One region of the Streptomyces sp. NBC_01445 genome, then DNA from elsewhere that is predicted to be linked to it. Evidence: riboswitches for the same ligand, from Rfam matches in the RefSeq annotation. Region 1 holds a riboswitch; the other holds the start of a gene.
What was found. Region 1 has a riboswitch for glycine ahead of gcvP (aminomethyl-transferring glycine dehydrogenase). Riboswitches for the same ligand answer to the same signal wherever they lie in the genome.

Region 1 (7,681 bases):
AGTAGCGCAGGTTCTCCTCGAAGAGGTCGTACGCGCTGCTGATCCAGCGCTCGCCGAACCAGGTGCGCGGTCGCACCCCTTGGGCCTGGAGCTCGGGCGGACGGGTGTCGGTCGACTGCTGGAACAGGGGCGGCCGCGATTCGCGCCACAGCTCATGTCCGAACAGGAACGGCGAGTTGGCGCCGACCGCGACCTGTACGGCAGCGACCGCCTGCGCGGCGTTCCACACGTCGGCGAAGCGGGCGGGCGTGACCTGGAGGTGCAACTGCACGGAGGTGCACGCCGCTTCGGTCACTATGGACCCCGAGCTGCAGCGCAGGTGCTCCACCCCGTCGATGTCGACCACGAAGTCCTCGCCGCGCGCGGCCACCATCTGGTCGTTGAGAAGGCTGTAACGGTCCACGTCGGACAGGTTCGCGGAGACGAGATCATCGGGCGCGAGCGTCGGGAGAATGCCGATCATCACGATCCCGGCGTCCACCTCGTTCGCTTTCCGGTGGGCATAGGCGAGGCCGGTTCTGAGCTCCTCGGCGAGCCGGTCGAGAACCCGGCCTTCCAATCGATGGGGGGCAATGTTCACTTCCAGATTGAACATTCCGAGTTCGGTCTGGAAATCACGGCTCGCGATGCGCTCGAGAACTTGCGCATTCATCATTTTCGGCATGCCGTCGGCCCCTGCGAGATTCAACTCGATCTCCAGGCCCATCAGATTCTTCGGGCGATCGAACCGCTGCTCCTCCAGGAGCCTCTCGAGCCCCACCAGACACTGCTGCAGCTTCCTGCGGTAGTGCCGTCGATCGGACAGGTCGAACGCGCCCGCCACGACCTTCTCCCCCATGGAAGCGTCCCTCCTCGCATGGTCGACCCGGCCACCCGGCCGCTGTGTCACGGTGGATGATGCCCAGGCAATGTGATCGATAACGCCCCGCTCTCCGTCGCGGGCGAGTAGGCTCGCAGCAGTTGTCACGGGGCACATTCACGAGGCATGCAGCATGTCGAAGCGCTGGTTCCATCTAGCCTGGTGATAAACACCGACGAGAATCGGCCGTCCGCTCGCCGTGAAGATTACGAGGTCACGGACCCGGCTCCGCTGGAAATCGGGAGATTCCCCTCATCTCGCCGACCGAATAACGCCTTGCCGAGCATTTTCGAGACGGCTAGCCGAAACACCGCGTGAACACGCGTCGTATAAACTCCGCGAACGAGGCAGAGAGTTGGCGCTCGCGGTACCTGCCCCCGCCCCCTCTGGCCCGGTCAGCAGACAGCGCCGTCCGCTCGTCCCGCCACGCCCTCGATCCACCGTGCCTGTCGAATGAGAGGCGACCCACCATGCCGCTGCATGTCCCTCCGGCTCCCGCGCCCGCCCTGCGCACCGTCCTCACGGCCCTCGGTTCCCCCACCGCAGTCCGCGAGGCCCGCACCCCCTCCCTGCGCTCCGCCCAAGGGCCGGCGAGCCCCGAACTACCGTTGCCCGTCCACGTACTGGACCGGGTCACGGGCAGCGCGGGCCCCTCGCCGACCCGACTCGCCGGCTGGCGGTTTCTGATCCGCTGCGGGGAGCGCGCGGTGGCCGCCGCCGACACGATGCTGACCGCAGACGGCTGGGCGTTCTCGCACTTCTTCGAGGGCCCGTACGTCGCGGCCACCGAACGCGCGCTACGCCAGGCCGAGTCCCTGCCCGCGGCCTACCAGCCGCGTCTGCTCTCGGTCCCGGAGCTGTACATGCTCACCCTGTGGCTGCACGGGGACTGCAACGCCGACGCCTCCACGGGGCATCCCGCGGCCAGTGACCTCCTGGTCCCGCTCGCGCCCGCGCCGCCCGGCATCGCCGCCCACCGCCCACACCGGGTCGCCGAACTGCTGCCCGTCCTCACCCATCGACTGACCCCCGCGCCACTTCTGGGCTCACCCGCCTGACGCGACCGGGCCGCCTCACGCGCCCGCGCCCCGCTACCGATGCCGACCGGTCGCGGGGCGCAGCCGTGCCCTGGCCCGCCCTTCCGGACTAGCCCGGTCAGGCCACCCCGAACCACCCGAAGGGACAGTGCAGTTGGGGTGAACCGTCCGCACGGGTGACGCGTCCTCATCCAGTGAGGACCGCTGCGACGAAATACCTGCGGATTGACGCCCGTGGGGCAACACTGGGTTCCGGACCGACCGACAAACGGGGGGCGGCCATGAACAACGATTCGAGCCGCAGGACAGACAGCGACATCACACCCATCACCGACATCACTTCACAGGGAAAGATCCCATCCATGTGCCAGCACCAGCCACCGTGCCCGTCCGCAGACTCCGCCGACCGGGAGGCCGCGCTCCCTGTGGCCCACCACCCCGAACAGGGCTGGAGTCTGCTCTGCAACGGCGTCCTGCTCTTCGAGGACACCGGTGAGTTGCTGCCCAACGGCCAGATCATCGCTCCGCACCGCCCCGTGCACGTCGTGACCGCGGCCTGAGCGGATCCGGACGCCCACGGCGTCCCCCGTACGAAAGGGCCGGCCCCGGGAAACCCCGGAACCGGCCCTGACGCATGTCAGCGCGAGTATCAGTCCTCGTACGCGTCCATGGGCGGGCACGAGCAGACGAGATTCCGGTCGCCGTACGCCTGGTCGATGCGGCGGACCGGCGGCCAGTACTTGTCGGCGGCCACGACACCGGCGGGGAAGACCGCCACCTCGCGGCTGTACGCGTGCTCCCACTCGCCGCCGAGCGCGGCCGCGGTGTGCGGCGCGTTGCGCAGCGGGTTGTCCTCGGCGGGCCACCGGCCCGAACCGACCTTCTCGATCTCTCCGCGAATGGCGATCATCGCCTCGCAGAACCGGTCGAGCTCGGCCAGGTCCTCGCTCTCGGTCGGCTCGATCATCAGCGTCCCGGCAACCGGGAACGACATGGTCGGCGCGTGGAACCCGTAGTCGATGAGCCGCTTGGCGATGTCGTCGACGCTGACGCCGGTCGCCTTCGAGATCGGGCGCAGATCGATGATGCACTCGTGCGCGACGAGGCCGCCGGGGCCCGTGTACAGCACCGGGAAGTGCGGCTCGAGACGCTTGGCGATGTAGTTGGCGCTCAGCACCGCGACCTGCGTGGCCCGCTTGAGGCCCTCGCCGCCCATGAGACGCACATACGCCCACGAGATCGGCAGGATGCCCGCGGAGCCCCACGGCGCCGCGGAGATCGGGCCGACGCCGGTCGCGGGTCCGGCGGCGGGCTGCATCGGGTGGTTGGGCAGGTACGGCGCGAGGTGCGCGCGGACGCCGACCGGGCCGACGCCCGGACCGCCGCCGCCGTGCGGGATGCAGAACGTCTTGTGCAGGTTGAGATGCGAGACGTCGCCCCCGAAGTGGCCCGGCTTGGCGAGGCCCACCAGGGCGTTCAGGTTGGCGCCGTCGACGTAGACCTGGCCGCCGGCGTCGTGCACCTGCGCGCAGATGTCGGCAACGTGCTCCTCGAACACACCGTGCGTCGACGGGTAGGTGATCATCAGGACGGCGAGCTCGTCGGCGTACTGCTCGATCTTGGCGCGCAGGTCGGCGATGTCGATCTCGCCGTCGTCGGCCGTCTTCACGACGACGACCTTCATGCCGGCCATCACGGCGCTCGCGGCGTTGGTGCCGTGCGCGGACGACGGGATGAGGCAGATGGTGCGCTGGTCGTCGCCGTTGGCGCGGTGGTAGCCGCGGACGGCGAGGAGACCGGCCAGCTCGCCCTGCGAACCGGCGTTCGGCTGGAGCGACACCTTGTCGTAGCCGGTGACCTCCGCGAGGCGCTCCTCCAGCTCACGGATGAGCGTGAGGTAGCCCTGCGCCTGCTCGGCAGGCGCGAAGGGGTGCAGCTGGCCGAACTCGGGCCAGGTGACCGGCTCCATCTCCGTCGTCGCGTTGAGCTTCATCGTGCAGGAGCCCAGCGGGATCATGCCGCGGTCGAGCGCGTAGTCCCGGTCGGCCAGCTTGCGCAGGTAGCGCAGCATCGAGGTCTCGGAGCGGTGCGCGTGGAACACGGGGTGCGTCAGGTAGCTGTCCCCGCGCAGGAGGCCCGCGGGCAGCGTGTCCTCGGCGGCCGCGTCGAGCGCGTCGACATCGGCCTCGACACCGAACGCGGTCCAGACGGCGCCCAGTTGGGTACGCGTCGTGGTCTCGTCACACGAGATCGACACGTGGTCGGCGTCCACCAGGTGGAGGTTGACGCCACCCTCGCGCGCGGCGCTGACGATGTCGGCGGCACGCCCGGCGGCCTTCACGGTCAGGGTGTCGAAGTACGCGCCGTGCACGACCTCGACACCGCCGGCCTTGAGGCCCTCGGCGAGCAGCGTCGCGTACCGGTGGGTGCGCCGCGCGATGCCCTTGAGTCCGTCGGGTCCGTGGTACACGGCGTACATGCCGGCCATGACGGCGAGCAGCACCTGAGCGGTACAGATGTTGCTGGTGGCCTTCTCGCGCCGGATGTGCTGCTCACGGGTCTGCAGCGCGAGGCGGTACGCCTTGTTGCCGTCGGCGTCGACGGAGACGCCCACGAGGCGGCCGGGCAGGCTGCGCGCGAACTTCTCGCGGACCGCCATGTAGCCGGCGTGCGGCCCGCCGAAGCCCATCGGGACGCCGAAGCGCTGCGTGGTACCGACGGCGATGTCGGCGCCGAGCTCGCCGGGCGAGGTCAGCAGCGTGAGGGCGAGCAGATCGGCAGCGACCGTGACGACGGCACCCAGCTCGTGAGCCTGCTCTATGACCGGCTTGATGTCGCGGACAGCTCCGGAGGCGCCGGGGTACTGGATCAGGACGCCGACGACGCCGCGCTCGGCGACCTCGGCCGGGATGCCCTCGGAGAGGTCGGCGACGACGACCTCGACACCGGTCGGCTCCGCGCGCGTCTGGATCACGGCGATGGTCTGCGGCAGCGCGTCCGCGTCGACCACGAAGGCGCCGTTCTTGACCTTGCCGATGCGCCGCGACAGCGCCATGGCCTCGGCCGCGGCCGTGCCCTCGTCGAGCAGCGAGGCGCCCGAGGTCGGCAGGCCGGTCAGCTCGGCGACCATCGTCTGGAAGTTGAGCAGTGCCTCGAGCCGGCCCTGCGAGATCTCCGGCTGGTAGGGCGTGTACGCCGTGTACCAGGCCGGGTTCTCCATGACGTTGCGCAGGATGACGGGCGGCGTGAACGTGCCGTAGTAGCCGAGTCCGACCATCGAGTCGAGGACCTGGTTGCGGTCCGCGAGGGAGCGGAGTTCGGCAAGCACCTCGGCCTCGGTGCGGGCCCCGGGAAGATCGAGCGCCTCAGCGCTCTTGATCACGTCCGGGACCGCGGCCGCCGTCAGCTCGTCGAGCGAGCCGTACCCGACCTGCGCGAGCATCTTGGCCTGCGCGGCTTCATCCGGACCGATATGGCGCTGCTCGAAGGGGATTCCCTGCTCCAGCTGGGAAAGCGGAATACGGTTGGCGGTCATTGCGGAGGCCTCCTGGTCACTACGACCTGCGAGGGGCACCACGGCGCGGGTGCCCGGACGGCCTCCCCCTCTGTCATCTCAACCTGAGAGCTTCACCGGCGTGCCCACATCACGAAGGGCATGCCGACTTTCACCGTCGGTGAGAGCGGAGGCCTGAACGCCCGCCCTGCTTTCCAGAGTGACCTCGTCCGTGCGGTACAGGGGCCTGAGAGATTCCGGGGAGGAGTTGCTCCTTCGGCGCCTCCGGTGTCATCCGGAGGACTCTCCCGCACGGGGTCAGCAGCCATGGCCAGCCTACCAGCGGCAACAATGCCCCCGGCTTCGAGTGGCCGCCGTCACCAATGTGCACTTTGGTAGTGCTTACGGATGAGTTGCGATCAGCTGGAGGGCCCCGTGCAGACCGATGTCGATCCGCGAAACCTGATCGGCCGCAAGGCGTTCGACCGCAACGGAGCCAAAATCGGGACTGTCGACGAGGTCTACCTCGACGACGCGACCGGGGTCCCGGAGTGGGCGGCCATACGCACAGGCCTGTTCAGCCGGGACGCCTTCGTCCCCCTGGAGCCGAGCGAGCTGGTGGAGGGCACCCTGCGCATCCCCTTCGAACGCTCCTTGATCAAGGACGCCCCCGACTTCGGGGTCGGCCGTCACCTCTCCCCCGAACAGGAGCTCCAGCTCTACCACCACTACGGGCTCGACATCACGGGCCCGGACGACCCCGAGCCCCCTCAGGACCGCAACTTCGGCAAGATCGCCGGCACCTCAGACGACACCTGACCCGGCACCCTGCTCCCTTGCCTCAACCCGCCTCACGTCGCCCTCCGCCACCAGCGGCAGCGGCTCCGCGGGGACGAGCGCGGGGTCGTCGGTCCGGAACGTACGCACCCGCCCAGGCTCCGAGTACGGCGTCTCGAAGCGCACCGTCACCCGCCCGAGCCCGCTCCCCTGCACCCACCCGTGCCCGAACTCCTCGTGTCGCACGTCGTGCCCGGCCACCCAGCGCCGGTCCGCGGCCTCGACGACCTCTTCGGCAGCCACCCGGCCCTCATCCCCCGCACCATCCACCCCTTCCGTCTCCCCCTCACCCCCGGCCGCGTGCGCCTCGGCCTCGGCCTGCGCCCGCGCCTGCGCGAACAGATCCTCCTGCGTGTAGTCGGCCAGACCCGTCACTCCCACGCCCAGCAGCCGCACCCCGCCCGTCGTGTCCACGGACTCCAGGAGCCGCGCCGCCGCCTCCCGCACCACCGCGGGGTCGTCGGTGGGCCCGCGCAGGGTCTCGGATCTCGTCAGCGTGGAGAAGTCGTAGCGCCGCACCTTGAGGACCACGGTCCGTCCCGACCGCTCCGCCCCCCGCAACCGCTGCACGCACCGCTCCGCAAGCCGCTGTACCTCGGTCCGCACCCGCACCCGGTCGTGGATGTCCACGTCGTACGTGTCCTCGACCGACACCGACTTGGCGTCCCGCTCGGCCACCACGGGCCGGTCGTCGTGCGCGAGAGCCATGGCGTACAGCGACGCCCCGTGCGACTTCCCCAGCAGCCGTACGAGCTCGTCCTCGCCCGCCTCCGCGATCTCCTCGACCGTGGTGATCCCGGCGCGTCTCAGATGGTCCCCGGTCGCCGGCCCCACGCCGGGCAGCGTGCGCACGGACATGGGCCCGAGCATGGCGCGCTCGGTGCCGGGCACGATCAGGAACAGACCGTCCGGCTTGGCCTCCTCGGAGGCGATCTTCGCCAGCATCTTCGACGCCGCGATCCCGACAGAGCCGGTCAGGCCGGTCACGGCCCTGATGTCCTCCCGCAGCCGCTCACCGACCAGCCGCGCCGACGCGGCGTCCCAGGCCGCCTCACCGGCCTCCAGATCGACGAACGCCTCGTCGAGGCTCAGCGGCTCCACCAACGGCGACAGCTCCCGGAGCAGCCCCATCACCTGCTCGCTGACCTCGCGGTACAGCTGGAAGCGCGGTACGAGATACGCGGCATTGGGAGCGAGCCTGCGCGCCTGGCCGATCGGCATCGCCGAGTGCACCCCGAACACCCGGGCCTCGTACGAGGCGGTGGCCACCACCCCACGAGGCCCGATCCCTCCCACGACCACGGCTTTCCCGCGCAGGCTCGGCTTCGATGCCTGCTCCGCCGAGGCGTAGAAGGCATCCATGTCGAGATGCAGGATCGTGGGCGCGGTTCTCACATGTCCGATGCTGCCCTACGGCACTGACAATGCCCCGCCGGACGCATCGACCCAGCTCAC
Region 2 (7,681 bases), 4.3 Mb from region 1:
CCCAGATACGGCCAGTTGAAGAATCCGATCACGAAGATCAGTACGCAGATGTGCAGCGGAAGCCCGTTCAGGCCGAACGCGCCACCCTGCAGGGTCGCGGAGATCGAGATCGCGAAGAGCAGCAGCGGGAACGCCAGGAACGTGTCCATCAAGCGGCTGATGATCGAGTCGACCCGGCCGCCGTAGTACCCGGCGACGACACCGAGGACCGCCCCGATCACGTTCGACAGGACGGTCGCGCCGAAGGCGACGACGAGCGAGACCCACGAGCCTTCGAGGATGCGCGCGAGGATGTCACGGCCGAACTTCGGTTCCACACCGAGGGGATGGTCACCGCTCATACCGCCCAGTCCGCCCTTGGGGAGCGAGGAGGTGGGGTCGATGAGGTCCTGGTGGAACGTGTTCGGGTCGAGGCCGAAGAGGTGCTGCAGGGGGCGCGCGCAGGCGGCGATGAGGATGAGCAGGATGACGATGACGCCGCCGGCGACGGCGACCTTGTCCCTCTTGAAGCGGTTCCAGGCGATACGCCCGAGGGAACGCCCCTCGATCTGCTGCCCCTTGGTGCCGGCGAGCACAGCCTCGGGCTGCACCTCGGCCTGGGCCCCAGTGGTCTCGATCGGTGCGGTCACGGTGTGGTTGACCCCTCTCGGCCGACTGTGGCCGGCCCACGCCCGCCGCTGTAGCGGCTTGATCCTGTTTCACACGCTGGACAGTCCGGGGACATGGCCCCGTAGTTGACCGTTCAGCTCGTACACAGAGTCGAAACCCCGTGTCTGCAGGGAGTCTTCAATGCGCCTGTGATCAGCCGCCAGCCCTCACCGAGAAAGGTTGCGCAACCGTGATGAGGCGGAACTGGTGCAGTATGCGGACGTCGAAGTCACCTGAGCGGACAATTCACTCCCGCCCGGCAGGGCCCCACAGGGTCCGGAATGCGACACCGTGACCGATGTGGCGAGAATGCCCCGAGTGGTGCGTCAACCCCCCGCCAAACAGGGCGGAATGGGCCTTTGTCCTGTAAGTGCCAGTACGGGGTCGGTCGAAACCGGCGGCATGCGGCGCCAGTTGGAACGGGACGGGCGTCGAACGGTTCAGTACGCCCCGTGCGGCGGCGGGTACCCGTACCCCGCGACGGGGGCGGGGGCGGCCGGGGCCGCGTGCGCCTCACGGTCGTAGAACGGGCGGGCGTTGGCGCGCAGCCACAGGGCGACGGGGTCGTGCTCGTCGGACATCGCGACCGTGGAGACGGGCAGTCCGTCGGGCACGGCGACGACCGACTGCTGCATCATCGCGCGCACCGCGTCCACGGACACCGGCGACGTGTCGTACACATCGAGGCCGATCGCCAGATAGGGCGCGCCGAGCGTCGGCTGGACCCAGGCGCGGCGCAGCGAGCGGATCGCGGTGGTGCGGTGCGCGTTCTGCGTGAGCAGGGCGTAGAACTGCGGGATCTCGATGGCGGGGTCGCTCAGGCGCAGCGGCCCGGCGGGCTGGCGGTCGAGGCCGCCCGCGATGCGGCGCAGGTCGAGCCACGGGATGCCGACACCGCCGCCGGGCGCGTGCGGGTTGAGCCAGAGGCCGTAGTGGTCGGGGTAGAGCGTGCGGGCCGCGTCGACCCCGCCGACGACCTCGTACGCACGGCTCCAGCCGGAGGCGGACAGCTCCTGGGCGGAGGTGACACAGGGGGCGTACGAGAAGCCCTCGACCTCCATGTTCCCGTACTGCGCGTCGGGGGAACCGGCCTGGCCGTGCCAGAGCAGCATCCACACCTGACCGGCGCCCGGGTCCGCGAGCGCGTTGAGCAGCGCCTCGTAGGCGTCGTAACGCCCCGGCGTCACCTGGCGCAGCATGTGCTCGACCTGACCGGCCGCGGCCGTGCCCGACGCACTCACCCGTAACCGCCCCTTCGTGACGTACCCGACGATTTCGACCCGCTCCCCGCGGCGGGACCGCCCAGACAGGTCATGAAACCAGCTTAAGCGGCGATCCTGGCACCGACTTGACGTACGCGCGGTCGACCAGTTTCCCGTGTTTCCCGAACGGGGACCGGCGCCGGGCTTTCAGTGACCCTGCGTGTAGAACGGCCGCAGCGTGGCGCGCATCCAGTCACCGACCGGGTCCTGGGTGATGTCGAGCAGGACGAGGTTCACCGGCCAGGGCGCGGGAGCCCGGCCGAGGGCGCGGCCCAGGGCGTCCATGGGCAGGTTGCGCGCGGGGCCCTCCCACTGCGACAGCTCGACGCCGACGAAGAGGAGGGGGTCGCCGCCCTCGACGCTGGCGAGGCAGCGGCGGGCGGTCATGACGACGCCGGACGCCTCGAACTCCTCGCGCACGGCGGCCAGGAAGTCGACCGGGTCGTCCTGCCAGTCGGGCTCGTAGAGGCTGACCCGGCCGCCCGTGGCGGGCCCGTCCAGCGGCGTACGGTCGGACTTGCACAGTTCGGCGACGGCGGGCGGGGGCAGCGGGACGCCGACGGCGCCGTCCGGATTCACCGCAATGCCGACCTGCGGCGGCAGCCCGCGCGCGAACTCGACGGCCGGCGCGACCGTGCAGCCCATCCGGTCGCCGACGACCGCGAGGAACTGCTCCTCGGAGCTGAAGACGGGCACATAGGCCTGGCCCTCGATCTCCACCGTCGGCAGGTCGAGGTTCGGGCTGCCGGGGCCGCCGCCCTGGGGCAGCGGTATCCACACCTGGCTGCGCCCGAGGACCTCGACGATGCGGCCGCCCGCCGAGTCGACCCCGAGGGAGGCGGCGAGCACCTCCTCAAGCTCGTTGGCCGGCCACCCGCCGTACGGATGTGCGTGAGCCTGCGCCGGAATGTCCATGTGCCTACCACCCGCTCTGGAACCGCTCTGTCTGCGGCCGAACCCTAGCGCGTGCGGGCGACAGAACACCCTCCGCGTCCGCATGTGCACAGAGGGTCGCAGCCGGTCAACTCCCCTCGAACCTGATCCCGTTCAGCACATCCGTCGCGTCCCGGTCGAGCAGCACCGCGGACGCGCAGCCCCACGGCAGGTCACCGCGCTCGGCGGACTCCACCAGGCCCGCGACCGCGCGGCGGTGCCGGGCGAACGCGTAGCGCGAGACCCCGCGGCCGCGGTCCCGCTGGCCCGCGAGCGCCGTGCCCGCGTCGACGTCGAGCAGCATCAGATGCAGGTCCGCGCCGCGCCGCCCGGCCTCCTTGGCCAGCCAGCGCCGCACCCAGCGTTGCGTACCGCAGTCGTGCAGGACGACGCTGCCTCCCGAGCGCAGGGCGCGCCGCAGCCCGGCGAAGTGCGCGAGCCGCACGAGCGGGCGGTACACGGCGTACGGGAGCAGCCGCGGCAACCGGGCCGCCCAGCGGTCACGCGTGTCCTGCGAGTCGATGCGCACGGCTCCCCCGGCACCGACCACGCGGCGCATCAGCGTGGACTTGCCACTGCCCGGGAGCCCCGAGACCACGATCAGGTCACCCCGCGCGAAGCCGAGGCGCCTCGGTGTGCGGCCGCCTCTGCCGCGCAGATCCCTGACGACCGGACCGCGCCCTGTCACCGCCCCGGGGCGGGGCACAGCGCGCTGCCCGACCCCTGCCGCCGCGTACGCACCCGCCGCTGCCTTGTGCACCGTGATCGTCCTCCCCGTTCCGGTCACGCCACCCTTGCCCGCCAAGTGTAAAGAGACGGTAATGCCCTACAAGTGGTTTCCCCGTACGGTCGGCATGCAATGATGTGCGCGCCAAGAGCACGACCAACTGCATACCGGCCGCTTGAATCCGCGCGGGAGAGCTCCCCGGACGCCTACGCGTCCCCGGGGGCGCCGAAGGAGCAAGTTCCTCCCTTGAATCTCTCAGGCCCCGTACCGCGCGGGCGAGGCATATCTGAAAAGCGGGCGGCCCTCGGCCGCTCCACCCAAGGTGCAAGCCGCGACCACCTCTGTACGTGTGGCGCCGGCGAACCTCTCAGGTTCCGATGACAGATGGGGAGGAAGACCATCGCCCTCGTCTGTCATGCCTGGGATCCTGGAGCACCACTCATGAACAACGTCCCCCGTAAGACCGCCCTCGACGCCCTGCACCGCTCGCTGGGCGCGACGATGACCGACTTCGCGGGCTGGGACATGCCGCTGCGGTACGGCAGCGAGCGCGACGAGCACATCGCGGTCCGCACCAAGGCGGGCCTCTTCGACCTCTCGCACATGGGCGAGATCACCGTCACCGGGCCGCAGGCCGTCGATCTCCTCGACTACGCCCTCGTCGGCAACATGTCCACGATCGGCCCCGGCCGCGCCCGCTACACCATGATCTGCCAGGAGGACGGCGGGATCGTCGACGACCTGATCGTCTACCGCCTGGGCGAGCAGGAGGCCGGTCTTCCTCACTACATGGTCGTCGCCAACGCCGGCAACGCGCAGATCGTCCTCGACGCGATCACCGAGCGCGCCGCCGGCTTCGACGCCGAGGTCCGCGACGACCGCGACGCCTACGCGCTGATCGCCGTCCAGGGCCCCGAGTCCCCCGGCATCCTGAAGTCCCTCACGGACGCCGACCTGGACGGCCTCAAGTACTACGCGGGCCTGCCCGGCACCGTCGCCGGTGTGCCGGCCCTCATCGCCCGCACCGGCTACACCGGCGAGGACGGCTTCGAGCTGTTCGTCGCCCCGGAGCACGCCGAGAAGCTGTGGCAGGCGCTGACCGACGCGGGCGCGCCGGTCGGGCTCGTCCCCGCCGGCCTCTCCTGCCGCGACACGCTGCGCCTGGAGGCCGGCATGCCGCTGTACGGGCACGAGCTGACGACGGCGCTGACCCCCTTCGACGCCGGTCTCGGCCGCGTCGTGAAGTTCGAGAAGACGGGCAACGAGGGCCGCTTCGTGGGCCGCGAGGCGCTCGAGGCCGCCGCCGAGCGCGCCGAGACCGCGCCGCCGCGCAGGCTCGTCGGCCTGATCGCCGAGGGCCGCCGGGTGCCGCGCGCCGGGATGTCCGTGGTCGCCGACGGAAAGGTGATCGGCGAGGTCACCTCCGGCGCCCCCTCCCCCACGCTCGGCAAGCCGATCGCCATCGCCTACGTGGACGCGGCGCACGCCGCCCCCGGCACCGAGGGCGTGGGCGTGGACATCCGCGGCGCCCACGAGCCGTACGAGGTCGTGGCGCTGCCGTTCTACAAGCGCCAGAAGTAGCCCGACCAGTCCTCACGGGGGCCGCCGGAAGTAACCCAGCGCACACCCCTCTCGTTCCGCAGCACCCACCCGCGTACAGGAGAATTCAGATCATGAGCAACCCCCAGCAGCTGCGCTACAGCAAGGAGCACGAGTGGCTGTCGGGCGCCGAGGACGGCGTCTCGACGGTCGGCATCACCGAGTTCGCGGCCAACGCGCTCGGCGATGTCGTCTACGCCCAGCTCCCCGAGGTCGGTGACACGGTGACCGCGGGCGAGACCTGCGGCGAGCTCGAGTCGACCAAGTCCGTCAGCGACCTGTACTCCCCGGTCACCGGCGAGGTCGTCGAGGCGAACCAGGACGTCGTGGACGACCCGTCGCTGGTGAACTCCGCCCCGTTCGAGGGCGGCTGGCTGTTCAAGGTCCGCACATCGGAAGAGCCGAAGGACCTGCTCTCCGCGGACGAGTACGACGCGTTCTCCGGCTCCGGCAACTAGGGACACCACGACCATGTCGCTCATGAACACCCCGCTGCACGAGCTCGACCCGGACGTCGCCGCCGCGCTCGACGCCGAGCTGCTCCGCCAGCAGTCCACCCTCGAGATGATCGCGTCGGAGAACTTCGCTCCGGTCGCCGTCATGGAGGCCCAGGGCTCGGTCCTGACCAACAAGTACGCCGAGGGCTACCCCGGCCGGCGCTACTACGGCGGCTGCGAGCACGTCGACGTCACCGAGCAGATCGCCATCGACCGGGTCAAGGACCTCTTCGGTGCCGAGTACGCCAACGTCCAGCCGCACTCCGGCGCCTCCGCCAACCAGGCCGCCCTCTTCGCGCTCGCCAAGCCCGGCGACACGATCCTCGGCCTGGACCTCGCCCACGGCGGCCACCTCACCCACGGCATGCGCCTGAACTTCTCCGGCAAGCAGTTCGACGTGGTCGCCTACCACGTCGACGAGGCCGGTCTCGTGGACATGGCCGAGGTCGAGCGCCTCGCCAAGGAGCACCGCCCCAAGGTGATCATCGCGGGCTGGTCCGCCTACCCGCGCCAGCTCGACTTCGCCGCGTTCCGCCGCATCGCGGACGAGACCGGCGCCTACCTGTGGGTCGACATGGCCCACTTCGCCGGACTCGTTGCGGCCGGGCTGCACCCCAACCCGGTCGAGTACGCGGACGTGGTCACCTCCACCACGCACAAGACGCTCGGCGGGCCGCGCGGCGGGATCATCCTCGCGAAGAAGGACTTCGCGAAGAAGCTGAACTCGTCCGTCTTCCCCGGCTTCCAGGGCGGCCCCCTGGAGCACGTGATCGCCGCCAAGGCCGTCTCCTTCAAGGTCGCCGCGAGCGAGGACTTCAAGGAGCGCCAGCAGCGCACCATCGAGGGCGCCCAGATCCTTGCCGCCCGTCTGACCTCGGACGACGCCCGCGCCACCGGCGTGAACGTGCTGTCCGGCGGCACCGACGTGCACCTGGTCCTGGTCGACCTGCGCGAGTCCGAGCTGGACGGCCAGCAGGCCGAGGACCGGCTCCACGAGGTCGGCATCACGGTCAACCGGAACGCCGTCCCGAACGACCCGCGTCCCCCGATGGTCACCTCGGGCCTGCGGATCGGCACCCCGGCCCTGGCCACCCGTGGCTTCCAGGCCGAGGACTTCACCGAGGTCGCCGACATCATCGCCGAGGCCCTCAAGCCGGAGTACGACGCGGTTTCCCTCAAGGCCCGCGTCACCGCTCTCGCCGACAAGTTCCCCCTGTACCCCGGCCTGAAGTAGTTTCGTACGCATTTGTACGTCTGAAAGTTCGGGGCACCGCGCACACTGGACAGTGAGAGCGGTGCCCCGAACCGTGCACCGCCCTCCGTATCGCCTTGCGCACCACCCCGGCGGACAACGGCGTCCGCCGAAACCCACCTAGGAGTTCCCCGTGGCCATCTCGGTCTTCGACCTGTTCTCGATCGGCATCGGCCCGTCCAGCTCCCACACGGTCGGCCCGATGCGGGCGGCCCGCATGTTCGCGCGCCGCCTGAAGAACGAGGGTCTGCTCGCCCACACCGCCGCGATACGCGCCGAGCTCTACGGCTCCCTCGGCGCCACCGGACACGGCCACGGCACCCCCAAGGCGGTCCTGCTCGGCCTGGAGGGCGACTCCCCCCGCACCGTCGACGTGGAGAAGGCCGACGACCGCGTCGAGGCGATCAAGGCTTCCGGGAAGCTCAGCCTGCTCGGCGTCCACGAGATCCCGTTCAGCTTCGACGACGACCTGGTCCTGCACCGCCGCAAGGCACTCCCGTACCACGCCAACGGCATGACGATCTTCGCCTACGACCACGAGGGCGCCCTCGTCCTGGAGAAGACGTACTACTCGGTGGGCGGCGGCTTCGTCGTCGACGAAGATGCCGTGGCCGGCGAGAACCCGATCGTGCCCGACGACACGGTCCTCAAGTACCCCTTCCGCACCGGCGACGAGCTGCTCCGCCTCGCCGAGGAGACCGGCCTGTCCATCTCCGCGCTGATGCTGGAGAACGAGAAGGCCTGGCGCACCGAGGACGAGATC

Region 2: linked by a shared signal. The riboswitch ahead of gcvT (glycine cleavage system aminomethyltransferase GcvT) and the one ahead of gcvP (aminomethyl-transferring glycine dehydrogenase) in region 1 are both predicted to bind glycine.

Annotation. Positions count from the first base shown of each region.
Region 1 covers NZ_CP109485.1:8,225,708-8,233,388, reverse strand. Annotated here, with positions in the region: gene OG574_RS37460 (glutamate-cysteine ligase family protein) at 1-838, opposite strand, end outside; gene OG574_RS37455 (hypothetical protein) at 1,330-1,917, shown strand; gene OG574_RS37450 (DUF5999 family protein) at 2,259-2,456, shown strand; gene gcvP (aminomethyl-transferring glycine dehydrogenase) at 2,546-5,431, opposite strand; glycine riboswitch at 5,615-5,710, opposite strand; gene OG574_RS37440 (PRC-barrel domain-containing protein) at 5,825-6,208, shown strand; gene OG574_RS37435 (DNA polymerase IV) at 6,194-7,621, opposite strand; gene OG574_RS37430 (MerR family transcriptional regulator) at 7,678-7,681, opposite strand, start outside.
Region 2 covers NZ_CP109485.1:3,887,160-3,894,840, forward strand. Annotated here, with positions in the region: gene OG574_RS17555 (ABC transporter permease) at 1-629, opposite strand, end outside; gene OG574_RS17560 (enhanced serine sensitivity protein SseB C-terminal domain-containing protein) at 1,089-1,889, opposite strand; gene OG574_RS17565 (enhanced serine sensitivity protein SseB) at 2,058-2,825, opposite strand; gene OG574_RS17570 (AAA family ATPase) at 2,932-3,609, opposite strand; glycine riboswitch at 3,747-3,850, shown strand; glycine riboswitch at 3,851-3,964, shown strand; gene gcvT (glycine cleavage system aminomethyltransferase GcvT) at 4,012-5,151, shown strand; gene gcvH (glycine cleavage system protein GcvH) at 5,244-5,627, shown strand; gene glyA (serine hydroxymethyltransferase) at 5,641-6,900, shown strand; gene OG574_RS17590 (L-serine ammonia-lyase) at 7,052-7,681, shown strand, end outside.